3 regions of the Brevibacillus nigriterrae genome follow, and region 1 is predicted to be linked to each of the others. Evidence: predicted binding sites of a transcription regulator. Region 1 holds the regulator's gene; each other region holds the start of a gene.

Region 1 (4,217 bases):
TTTTGACTATGAACAACAGGGACTCTTGTTGCTGCCATCGGATTTACCTTCTATTTCAGAGAATGAGAGAATGTATCTGGATGCCGTCACACAAGGTTGTGTCGATGTTGTCCGAGCCGCAGAAGGGCGGACCATGATCCTCTTTACCTCTTACTCCATGCTTCGTCAAGTCTATGAAGGGATGAAGCAGTTGTTGTCAGAAGAAGAGGGGTATACACTGTTAGGACATGGCATTGACAGCAGTAATCGCAGCAAGCTTGTCCGCAACTTCCAGCGTGAATCCAAAGCCGTGTTGCTTGGCACCAGCAGTTTTTGGGAGGGAGTAGACATCCCTGGCAAAGACTTAAGCTGTCTTGTCATCGTCCGTCTCCCGTTTACACCGCCGAATCATCCGTTGCTTGAGGGGCGTTCGGAAAGACTGAAGGAAGAAAAGAAAAATCCGTTTATGTCGCTTTCCCTGCCACAGGCCATCATTCGATTCAAGCAAGGTGTGGGACGACTGATTCGCCATCATATGGATCAAGGGGTGATTGTCGTCTTTGATTCCCGGATTGTAGAATCACGATACGGACGTTCGTTCCTTGCTTCCTTGCCACCTTTCCAGACAAAGACAGGGCCATGGGTTTCGTTGCGTGAAATGATCACGCCTTTTCTCGACCCCCAAAAAAGAATGGTTGCAGAAGAAGAATCATAAAATGAAACATGCTGTTCCTGAAGGGTGATCATTTTATGAGATTCAACTGCTTGCTGGTTATCGTACTCACCTTTCTACTGACTGCGTGTTCAATTGACGATCATTTGAAAAACGTAGTAAAAGTAGATGACCCAATATTAAGCGAGAATGAAAATGACTTTCTTGGCATGATTACGGTGTTTTTCCCTCTACAAAACGGGGAGAGTACATTGATTACTTTTCCAAACGGGAAGAAGTTGTTGATCGATACAGGAAGTGAAAAGGATGTTTCCACGCTTTTGGAACTGCTGGAAGAGCGCAAAGTGACCAAAATCGACTACGTGATGATCACCAACGATTTGCCTACTCATGCGGGTGGCTACCCTGAGCTTTCCAACCATTTTCAAATCGATACCATCCTGATGCCAGAAGCGATCCACAGATCCATTCAACAGGTAATACCCTTGCCTGCAAACAAAAAACTTATCCTGCTTGGAGAAGGTGATGAACTGACTTTTGACGAAAAGATTGTGTTGAAAGTTTTGAATCCGAGCGAACCGCTGCTTTTATCACCGCAGGATAATTCGTTGGTGTTTCAACTTAAGCAGGATCAGTTGCGTTTTCTTTTCACCAGTGCAATCAGCGAAAAAGCAGAAGACCGACTGCTGCAGCGATACACCAAGATTCTCCGATCAGAGATCTTGAAAGTAGCGAGTCAAGGAAGCAACCAGGCGTCATCACAGGTGTTTTTGACCAAGGTTGATGCTCAGATAGCTGTTATTGAAACAGGATTGTCTGAGAAAGAAATGAAAGCGAATCAGGAGGAAATTGTCGAGCGCCTGAGTGAATCATGGGCGGAAACGTATATAACCGGAATTCATGGAACGATTTCTATCCTATCGAATGGAAAAGATTACAAGGTTATTAAGAAAAAAAGAGAATAGAGAGGAGGAAGATCATGGTAAAAGCACCGAAAATATCTGAAGCTGTTGTTCGTCGTTTACCAATTTACCTAAGGTATTTGATCAGTCTCAATCAAATGGATGTGAAAACCGTCTCTTCTCAACAGATGGGAAAAACACTTGATGTGAATCCTGCGCAAATCAGAAAAGATCTTGCTGCTTTCGGAGATTTTGGCAAAAAGGGAATCGGTTATGACGTTGATTACCTGATCGAAAAAATCAGACAGATACTAAAACTGGACCAGGAAATCCATGTTGCTTTGGTCGGAGCAGGTCATCTTGGACATGCCATCAGTAATTACAATATCTATTTGAAAGATAATATGAGAATTGTAGCTATTTTTGATACTGATGAGACCAAACACGGAAAAATCATAGCAGGTCTGATGATTCGACCAATGTCCGAAATGAAGCAAGTGATTATTGATATGCAAATTCGCTTGGCGATAATTACTGTGCCAGCATTTGCCGCGCAGGATGTGGCTGACCAGCTCGTAGAAGCCGGAATTGAAGGGATCCTCAATTTTGCCCCTGTGAACCTGCGAACAGAAAAAGATGTTCGCATACATCATGCCGATGTTACTTCGAGCTTGCAAAGCTTGGCTTATTACCTTACATAATGATTGGAGTGTCAACATTGAAGAAAACCATCATCACCAATGCAACTGTGATCACAGTAAACGCTGCAAATGAAGTTATCGAAAATGGTGCGATTGCCTTTGAGGGAAATAAAATAACTTATGTGGGAGTAACTCCAGAGGACCTGACTGGCTATGATCAAGTGATCGACGGCAAAAACAAATTCGTTCTCCCTGGTCTCATCAATACGCATGGTCACGTAGGGATGTCGCTTCTGCGGGGGTATGCGGATGACTTGCCGCTGCAACAATGGCTGGAAGATAAAATGTGGCCGCTTGAAGCTCAATTCACGGCTGATCACGTGAAGTGGGGCGCCTATCTTTCCATTGTTGAAATGATTCGAACTGGAACGACGACGTTTGTTGATATGTATGATCATATGGATCAAGTAGCCCAAGCGGTTCAAGACTCAGGCATGCGTGCTCGTTTGTGCCGTGGGATGATTGGCTTTTGTTCAGAAGAAGAAAGACAGGCGAAACTGCGGGAAGCTACCCAATTTGCTCGTAATTGGCACAATCAGGCTGACGGGCGTATTACCGTGATGATGTCCCCTCATGCTCCTTACACTTGCACTCCAGACTTTATCAATCAAATTTTGGAACGTGCCCATGAGCTTGATTTGCCGATGCACATCCATATGTCAGAAACAGCGTGGGAAGTAGAGCAAAATGTGAAGGATTACGGTGTTCGACCAGTCGCTCACTTGGAGAACCTTGGCGTATTCTCCCGTCCAACCCTTGTTGCCCATGCGGTACATTTGACGGATGAAGAAATCGATGTACTGGCAAAATATAATGTAAGGGTTTCGCACAATGTCGTGAGTAACCTGAAGCTGGCAAGCGGAGTTGCCCGTGTACCTGAGATGTTGTCCAAGGGTGTTAGTGTCTCTTTAGGTACAGACAGCTCTGCGAGCAACAACAACCTGAATCTGTTTGAGGAATTAAAATTGGCGGCGATCCTCCACAAAGGCGTACGTAATGATCCAGTCGCTGTACCAGCCGAAGATGCATTGCGTATGGCAACCATTTTGGGCGCTGACGGGGTATTCCAAAAAGAGACGCTGGGTTCACTGGAGGTTGGCAAACAAGCTGATATCATCATGCTGGACAGTGCTCAAGCGCATTTCCATCCGGCTCATAACCCAATTTCACATGTGGTGTATGCGGCAAATGGCCGTGACGTAACAGATACGATTGTTGCAGGGGAATGGATTATGAGAAATCGTGAATTGCTCACGGTGGATGAAGAAAAAGTAATCTATGAAGCAAACCGCATGTTTGATTCTTTAAAACGATAAATGGAAAAAGTCTCCCATCAAAGGCATTTTGACAAACAGCCTTGTCAACACACCTGGTGAATGATGGGAGCAAAAGGAAAAGCGAAAGGTGTAGGTAGGAATATTTTGGTTAGCTAGAATCTTGGCTGTAACGCCAAATGTTTTTTAAAGAGGTGTGGCGGTATTCATTTGGTGAATGTTGTGAAAAGGCTCTAAGCGGTGATGATAAACCTGCCCAGGAAACTCGGTATTCCTGTAGCAACGACCAGCTCGGTTCGACGGAGGTTGTCGTTGGCAGCTTCACACGCTCACCTCCTTGGGGTGTACCTGTAGTATGACCGTTAACACTACCGCTATGTTTAGAAAGTTTTCGGTATCGTTCTAAAACCTTCTAGTCCTTCATAAATTTTAGGAACTGGGACGAGGGAGGGGGAGCGTTATGTACATCAGAAGGAACCAACTATGGTGGCTGATCCCCATTTTTCTTGGTCTCTTCCTGCTCGGTATGCTCCTTGCTGTTATAACCAAACCACCTCAAACGACACCTGCATCTTCATCCATGGAAGAAAAAAATCAGGGAGACCCGGATACCTTGCATCATGATCAGCTTGCCAGTCTCGTCAAAAAACTGGCTGGTGATACACCTGTTACCTACCAGGTAAAGACC
Region 2 (4,217 bases), on a different contig from region 1:
TGTCATCGATGGCAGTAACATGATGATTTCCAACACGGTTGTACGTGCAGCCAACACAGTGGTCAAGTCCGTTTCAGCAGGGGTAACCTTGAAGAAGCTGGAAGCAAAAGGCCAATGGGGAGAGGAAGGGAAAGAGCTCTTCACTGGTATTGACTACCGCTACCGTGTGTTATACAATCCAACATTTAGCTATATGTCGTTCATGGTGTTTGGATTGGGTGGAACGGTTCTACAACAGATGCTGTTTCTGGCAGTTGCCATCTCAGTCGCAGTGGAGAAAGAAGCCGGGACGTGGGGAGAGACCATGCGCAGGTATTCCTTTGGTAAACTGCTAATCGGGAAAATGACGCCTTACCTGATCCTTGCGATGTTTAATCTGGTGCTTACTTTTGCGATTCTGCTCAAAGGCTTTGGCATTCCGTACTATGGAAACCCAGGCTTGCTGATCTTACTCGGGTTTGTGTTTAATGTCGTCATCTTGCTGGTAGGATTTGCTATCTCGTTTTTTGCCACAGACCAACTGCAAGCGACACAGATTGCCATGCTGATCGCACTCCCGTCATTCATGCTCTCGGGATATACATGGCCGCTTTATTCCATGCCACCACTTATCAAAATGATTGGCGAAGCCTTACCGCTTACCTATTTGCTTCACGGGGTTCGCGAGATTTTATCCAAAGGGCATGGGCTCGAGTTTATCCTTCACGATGTAACGGTGCTTGGCTTTATGGGAATGATTTCACTGACGGCATCTTACGTACTGTATGTCGTTTATCGATCACGTAATCGTGCAGAATCAGCTTCACCTATTACGATTTCTGAGCCAATCATCGAAACTGATTAAAGAATTCGAAAACTGAAAAAGAAATCTCTTGTATCTCCAGTCGGGTTTTTTTACAATATGAAAAAAGAACTTATCATATGGTTAGTCCGAGGAGGTACTCATGCCTGGAACGCACTTAAAGCAGTTATGTGATGATACGTACACCCGCTTGAAAAAAGTAAGCATGGAACTGGAGAAGTTCCTCAATCAAGTAACATTAGCGGGACTAGTTGCCCAAAGTGGTGATCCTGAGGAGTACGAACTATACTATCGCAATTACTTGTCTGATTTGCGTCATCTTCTGGTCTATTCAGAGAACGCATTTGAGAAATTGGGTGTATGCCTCCGCAGAGCTCGTTTTAATGAAGAATTTGCGGAAGAAGTGTTGTATTTGGTTTACCATACCTGCGTCAACAACTTCTACTATCCAAAAGGTGAAGTTTACGATGAAGATGGACGCTATTCCTACACAGGGCAGGATGCGATTATCTTCCGCAAGCTGGTGACACCTGAATTGCGAAACCTCACATTGTCTCTTTCCAAGATTTTTGAGACAATGCGTGATGACCTCCAGTACTACGAAACAGACTACATTACAAAAAAACGCATGCAATCAGCACAAGCATAAGTAAATTGCATTATTCATTTTTAAAGGCTGTAGACCCTAAGATGGTCCACAGCCTCTTTTATTTGATACGCTTTGTAATTCGCTGAAGTAATCTTTGAAGAATTGAATCATTTCCAGGCAACTGTTGGATAACGATTTATCTTTTCTCCAGGCAAGTCCTATCGATAACTGGATGGGGTTTTTCAAAGGTATCTTAACAATGTCCGGTGAATCGTTCACGATCGTGTCCATAAGGATGGAAATTCCGGCACCATTCTCAATCATGGCCTTCAGTGTTTCAATTTTTTCTGTCTGGAAGATGACTTCTGGAGAAAGATTTCGTTTAGTACATTCTTCGATAAAAATTCGGTGATGGACGTACTCCTTTGATAACAAAACAAATTTCTCTTCGGCAAGCACTTCAAACGATAGCGATTTTCGCCTTGCCAAAGGATGATGTTTGTGGAGGCAGACCACGGCTTCCTTCGATAGTAGCGGAATTTGTTCAAGCAAATGCGATTTCTGTGGAAGAATCATAAATGCAATATCGAGATCACCCTGTTCAAGGATGGCTTGGATCGCAATGGAGCCTTTCTCCCTGACTTGAATTTTGGTCTGTGGATGAACTTTTTGGAGTTTGAGAAAAATATCAGGAAACAAGTAAGCACCGATCATAGGGGGAAGACCCAGTGAGACATGCTGACTGTCATAATTCTGAACTTCCATGGTAGCTTCGTTGACTTCATTCAGAATATGGTTGACTCGGTTGAGAAAAAGTTCACCTTTTTCAGTAAGGGACACTTGCTTGGTTGTACGATCGAGAAGCTGTACTCCCAGTTCAACCTCTAATTTATGAATCGAGTTTGTAATACATGGTTGAGTGATATGCAGCTTTTCTGCGGCATGGGTAAAACTTTTGAGAGTACCAACCATTCGAAAGTATTCAAGCTGTCTAAGTTCCATAAGTATTTACTCCTATAAAGTGAATATGGACATTGTCATCACTTTTTACCTAAAATGTCTATCTCATACGGACATTCTCTCCGTATTATATAACAATCGAAAGGTGCTACAGATCGACATTGTGTACGATTTATGAAAACCTACTTATATTTTTGCGAAATATAATTATAACAATAAAGCATTATCAATTTTTGAAAGAGTATGTGAAAATATTCACAAGAACACGTAAGCTTTAATAGAAAGGGATGTAAAGCGTATGTTCTGGTTGGAACTGTTAGTCGTGCTGGTTTGTATCTATTTGGGTGCCCGAATAGGAGGTATTGGTTTAGGGGTAATGGGCGGTGTGGGTCTTGCTATCTTAACCTTTGTTTTTCACCTTCGCCCGACGACCGCCCCCATTGATGTCATGTTAATGATCGTTGCCGTAATTACAGCAGCAGGAGCCTTGCAAGCTGCTGGGGGATTGGACTATCTTGTTAGATTAGCAGAAAGAATGTTGCGTAAAAATCCTTCTCGCATCACATTCATGGGTCCATTGGTTACATACATATTTACCCTTTTTGCGGGTACCGGTCACGTAGCTTATTCTGTTTTACCAGTTATTGCTGAGGTTGCCAGAGAGTCTGGTGTTCGTCCAGAGCGTCCGATGTCAATTGCGGTTATCGCTTCCCAACAAGCAATTACAGCAAGTCCGATATCAGCAGCTACTGTTGCCATGGTTGGGTTATTAGGCGGTTATGATATTCAATTGATCGATATTTTGATCGTATGTATTCCGTCAACTTTCCTCGGTTGTCTTATTGCCGCCTTTGCAGCAAGTAAAATGGGCAAGGATTTAAAAGATGATCCAGAGTATCAAAAACGTCTAACAGAAAGCTCAATTGAACAAACGATAACAACTAGCCATGAGCCAATAAAACCTGGTGCCAAACTGTCTGTTATCTTATTCGTTGCTTCTGCTCTGCTCATTGTGTTATTCGGTACTTTCCCTGAATTAAGACCTGCTTGGACAATTGATGACAAGCTGGAACGATTGGGAATGCCTGCTACCATTGAAATTGTCATGCTAACCATAGCAGCACTAATCATCATGCTCTGTAAAGTAAAAGTAGATGACGTGGTTAAAGGGAACGTGTTCCTGGCGGGAGCACAGGCAGTCATTGGTATCTTCGGGATTGCCTGGATGGGTGATACGTTCTTCCAAGGAAACATGGAATTCCTAAGTGGCTCTATCAAGGATATGGTGACTAGTGCTCCTTGGTTATTCGCTCTTGCTTTATTCGTTCTTTCTATCCTTCTGTACAGTCAGGCTGCAACAGTACGAGCACTGATGCCATTAGGATTGGCACTAGGCTTGGGACCGGCTGCTCTGATTGCGATGTTCCCTGCAGTAAATGGTTACTTCTTTGTTCCAAACTATCCAACGATTGTTGCTGCCATTAACTTTGACAGAACGGGTACCACGAGGATTGGGAAGTATATCCTGAACCACAGCTTCATGATACCGGGTATGGTTGCAACCGTGGCTTCTGTAGCTATTGGATTTGGCTTGGTACAATTGTTCTTATAGAGAGGGGAAACGAACATGAATTCACCATCCTATCGAATAGAAAAAGATTTTCTTGGGGAAAAAGAGGTTCCAGCAGATGTGTATTATGGAATTCAAACCTTGCGTGCTATCGAGAATTTCCCGATAACCGGTTTTCGTATACACGAATCACTGATTGTGGCAATGGCCATGGTTAAAAAGGCAGCCGCCCTGACGAACATGGAGACAGGTCAACTGGTTCGTCGTATTGGCGAACAGATTGTCGAAGCAGCGGA
Region 3 (4,217 bases), on a different contig from region 1:
ATAAAGGAGGAAAACAACATGCATACAAATGATCAATTGAAAGAACTGCTTAAAAGTGTAATCGACCCTGAATTGGGAGTTAATATCGTTGATCTGGGATTGGTTTACAATATCGAGCAATCAGAGAATGGGGAAGAAGTAATTGTTACGATGACTTTAACGACACCAGGTTGCCCATTGCACGACAGCATTGTAGGCGGGGTGAAATCGGTACTCAAATCAGCAGGGATTAATCTGGTGACAGTTGATCTCGTTTGGGCGCCAGCATGGTCTCCTGACAAAATGACAGATGCCGCTCGCAAACAGCTTGGCAGACTCTAATCAGAAAGTCTACAAAACAAACCCCTCAATCAGTGATTGAGGGGTTTCATTTATTTCGTTCAATTAACCGTTTTTCACAGGGGTAAGACCGATTTCTTCATCTGTCAGGAAGCATTGTGGATCGGATTCCCAATAGTCGCCATAGTAGCCAAGAGCACGAGGGCGGAAGTTTCCGTTACATACTTCAAAGTATTTGCACTCAGCACAGCGGCCTTTGATCATTTCTTTGCGGTTGCGAAGACCAGTGAGGATCGGGTGGTCGCTTTCCCAAATTTCCTTGAAGCTCTTTTCACGAAGATTTCCGAACGTAATATTTTGACTGAACTGATCTGCGTGAATGTTACCACGGTGGTCAATATTGCAAAGAGCAACACCAGAACGGTTACCACCATTGCGCAACAATTTTTCATAGATGCGCTCTGCAAGTTCAGGGTTTTCTTCTTTTGTTTTCAGGTAGAGATACACGCCATCTGCATGGTTGTCTACTGTCAGGATTTCACGTGCCTCGCCTTTATCTGCAAAACGTTTAATTGCATCGATAATCAAGTCAAGTGCTTCACGGGATTGCTCATGTGTAATATCATCTTCCACTGCGCCACGACCAGCGTACACAAGATGGTAGAAGCATGCACGTGGAATATTCTCTTTTTCCATTAATTCCAGAATGCTAGGCAATGATTCGATATTGTGACGATTCATGGTAAAACGCAATCCTACTTTTTGTCCGATTGCCAAGCAGTTGCGGATACCTTTGAGCGTCAATTCGAATGCGCCCTCTTTACGGCGGAATTTATCGTGGATTTCTCCGATACCATCCAAGCTGATTCCCACATAACTTACGCCGAGTTCTTTTAATTTTTTCGCTTTTTCTTCATTAATAAGTGTACCGTTTGTAGAGAATGTAATGCGGATCCCTTTGCCAATTGCATATTCAGCAAGTTCAAGGATGTCTGGGCGGATGAGCGGCTCACCACCAGAGAAAAGAATGACAGGAACTTTCGCATCGGCAAGCTGATCAATTACGTTTTTCGCTTCCTCGGTGCTAAATTCACCTTCATATTGTATTGCTTCAGAACTGGAGTAGCAGTGCAAACAGTTGAGATTGCAAGTTCTGGTAATATTCCAAACCACAACGGGTCCGTGACCTTCATGGGTACCTCTGTTTTGACCACGAGCTTCTTCAGAGTAACGTAGTTTGTCCCCAAAGGTTTGGGTTGTTTCAAGCAGACTGGATAATCCAATCATGTGTAGTTCCCTCCTTGTTAATGCATAGACTCATTGTAGCAACTGGATAGGCACGTAGATGTGATTTTTTTCACAACTTTCTTTGACAAATTAAGATACGATGGGTGTATCAGTAAGGGAGGGAAAGGAAATGCCGCATACCACGGGTAGTTGTAGGTTGAAGTATGGTCACCCCAATCGTTCGGAGCTACTCGCATTTTACTATAGAGATCACGATGTTGTAGAAGATCGTTTGGAGAGTATCAAGGTGGCTATTTTGAGTGATCAAATCTGGTCCGAAGAAAATCGACAAATCATTGACAGTTTCACTCAATTCCTGCGGCATGAACTGGAAAACCATTTAATAGAAGAAGAGCAAATTCTATTTCCTCAAATCGCTGAGGTTTTAGGTCAGGCAAATGGTCCGATTTCACTTATGAATGGAGAGCATCAGACCTTGCGTTCATTAGTTGACGAATTGGTGGTAGAGGTTGAGTCCTGTAAGATGATTCACCAGAAGACAAACAGGCTTATTGAACTTCTCTACCAGGTTGATGAATTTCTGGCCGACCATATGTATAAAGAAAATTGTGTGTTATTTCCAATGGCAGAACAGATCTTAACTGACTTTCAGAAAGCTCAGGTGCTGCATGCTTTGCAAGCAAGACGCGAGACTGCCAAGGTTTCTAAATAGGGTGTAGGAGTGAAAGAAATGTACGATCAGAATCCATTTATAGTTATTTGGGAAGTTACTCGAGCCTGTGCATTGAAATGTTTGCATTGTCGTGCCGAAGCTCAACCATTAGCGGATCCACGACAGTTGTCGAATGAAGAAGGCAAGAATCTAATTGATCAAATTGCGCAAATGGGTGATCCATTACTCGTATTCACAGGTGGCGATCCTCTGATGCGCCCTGATTTGCAAGACCTTACTCGTTATGCCATTTCCAAGGGCTTGCGAGTATCCATGACCCCTAGTGCAACACCTCGTGTAACGTTAGATGCGATGGCAAAAGCAAAAGAAGCTGGTCTTGCACGCTGGGCCTTCAGTGTCGATGGTCCAAATGCCGAGATTCACGATAAATTCAGAGGAACCAGAGGATCTTTTGATCTGACAGTAAAAGCACTGGCAAATTTGAAGGAGCTTGGTCTCCCGATTCAAATTAATACAACGGTTTCCCGTTACAATGCTGATAAACTGGAAGAAATGGCTGCACTCGTTGAAGAGTGGGGAGCCGTTCTCTGGAGCGTATTCTTCCTGGTGCCTACTGGACGTGGACAAATGGATGATATGGTTTCAGCAGAAGAACATGAGCGCATTTTCAACTGGCTCTTGAAGAAAACAAGAGAAGTCAGCTATGGCATCAAGACGACAGCAGCACCTGCCTTTAGAAGGGTTGCTCTACAAAATAAAGAAGCGATTCAAGCTAGCGGTAAAATCGACCTCAAAGAAAAACGACCGGATTTCTTGGGTCGAGCTGAATCAGGCGTGAATGACGGTAATGGATTTGTGTTTATTTCGCATATTGGGGAAGTGCAACCAAGCGGATTCTTACCAATCGTAGCAGGAAATGTGAGAGAGACACCGCTAGCGGAGATTTATCGTGAGAATCAGATTTTCAAGGACTTGCGTGATCCTAGCAAATTAAAAGGAAAATGTGGTGCCTGTGAATTCCGTAAGCTATGCGGTGGTTCTCGTGCACGTGCGTATGGTATCACAGGGGATTATCTCGAAAGCGATCCATCATGTGTTTACATTCCGAAAGGCTGGCAGGAGAGTGAGGTTGCATGCACGCAGTAACAACGAAGAACTCAAAACGGGTTTGGATTTTTCCGCGTGAGCATGGCGCATGGGCTATGCTGATTATGCCGTTTCTATTAGGCATAGCTATTTCAGGTGCAACTTTTTGGCATCTGTTGGCAGGAATCGGAATGTTCTTTGGATATTTAGCGATGAATGCGATGTTAACCGTCGTTCGTCAGCCAAAAAGATTGCGTGAATCACTTCTTTCTGTATCTGTATTTTCCGGTGTGGCGGGTTTGTTTTTGCTCGCCCCCTTCCTTGTAAAACCAACAGCGTTTGTACCGATGCTTGCTATGATTCCGTTGCTGGGTATTTCCGCTCTGTTCATCGTGAAGAAAAAGGAACGCAATTTTGGAAACGACCTGGTCGGAATTACGGCACTCACCATGCTACTGCCGATTGCTGCCTACCTTGGGCAAGAAGTGAGTCAGGAAAGTATCCTGTTGGCAATGCTTTTGAACATCATCTACTTCACGGGAAGTGTCTTTTATGTAAAAGCACTTTTTCGTGAAAAAACCAATCAAAGCTTCCGGATTATTGGGATACTGTTCCATCTGGTCGTCATTGCCGCCGTGCTGATCCTGCACGCACCTTCAATGATTGCACTTCTGTTTATTCCAGGCTGCATTAAAATGATTTCTGTTTTAAAGATCAATAAACTAACACCGATGACAGTAGGAATTACCGAGATTGTCAATTCGGTATGGTTCCTCGCCGGAGCTTTTATTTTGCTATAAAATTCCTGCTAATTTGACCATCGTGTGAAAATTTGATAGCATCTACTCTAGTTGGTTTTCCCAAAAACAACTGAGGAGGAGATGTGATTATGGCTACTACTCAAAAGAGAAATATGACAATTGGACTCATT

The links. The regulator Rex, encoded in region 1, represses fermentation and respiration genes when NADH is low (regulators of the CRP and FNR family bind a similar motif). The targets are predictions, from matches to a motif close to TTGTGAAATATTTCACAA.
Region 2: ACPW7N_RS06560 (anaerobic C4-dicarboxylate transporter family protein) is a predicted target of Rex. The motif match lies at 2,595-2,612, and genes of this name have one in related genera.
Region 3: ACPW7N_RS01600 (hemerythrin domain-containing protein) is a predicted target of Rex. The motif match lies at 1,625-1,642, and genes of this name have one in related genera.

The regions. Positions count from the first base shown of each region.
Region 1 covers NZ_JBNCMT010000003.1:207,785-212,001, forward strand. The annotation lists gene dinG (ATP-dependent DNA helicase DinG) at 1-694, shown strand, start outside; gene ACPW7N_RS03920 (ComEC/Rec2 family competence protein) at 730-1,617, shown strand; gene ACPW7N_RS03925 (redox-sensing transcriptional repressor Rex) at 1,632-2,255, shown strand; gene ACPW7N_RS03930 (amidohydrolase) at 2,273-3,571, shown strand; gene ACPW7N_RS03935 (hypothetical protein) at 3,990-4,217, shown strand, end outside.
Region 2 covers NZ_JBNCMT010000006.1:133,796-138,012, reverse strand. The annotation lists gene ACPW7N_RS06575 (ABC transporter permease) at 1-844, shown strand, start outside; gene ACPW7N_RS06570 (DUF3907 family protein) at 945-1,451, shown strand; gene ACPW7N_RS06565 (LysR family transcriptional regulator) at 1,488-2,393, opposite strand; gene ACPW7N_RS06560 (anaerobic C4-dicarboxylate transporter family protein) at 2,650-3,963, shown strand; gene aspA (aspartate ammonia-lyase) at 3,979-4,217, shown strand, end outside.
Region 3 covers NZ_JBNCMT010000001.1:303,995-308,211, reverse strand. The annotation lists gene ACPW7N_RS01610 (metal-sulfur cluster assembly factor) at 19-321, shown strand; gene ACPW7N_RS01605 (radical SAM protein) at 385-1,566, opposite strand; gene ACPW7N_RS01600 (hemerythrin domain-containing protein) at 1,697-2,239, shown strand; gene ACPW7N_RS01595 (TIGR04053 family radical SAM/SPASM domain-containing protein) at 2,258-3,346, shown strand; gene ACPW7N_RS01590 (YwiC-like family protein) at 3,334-4,086, shown strand; gene ACPW7N_RS01585 (hypothetical protein) at 4,176-4,217, shown strand, end outside.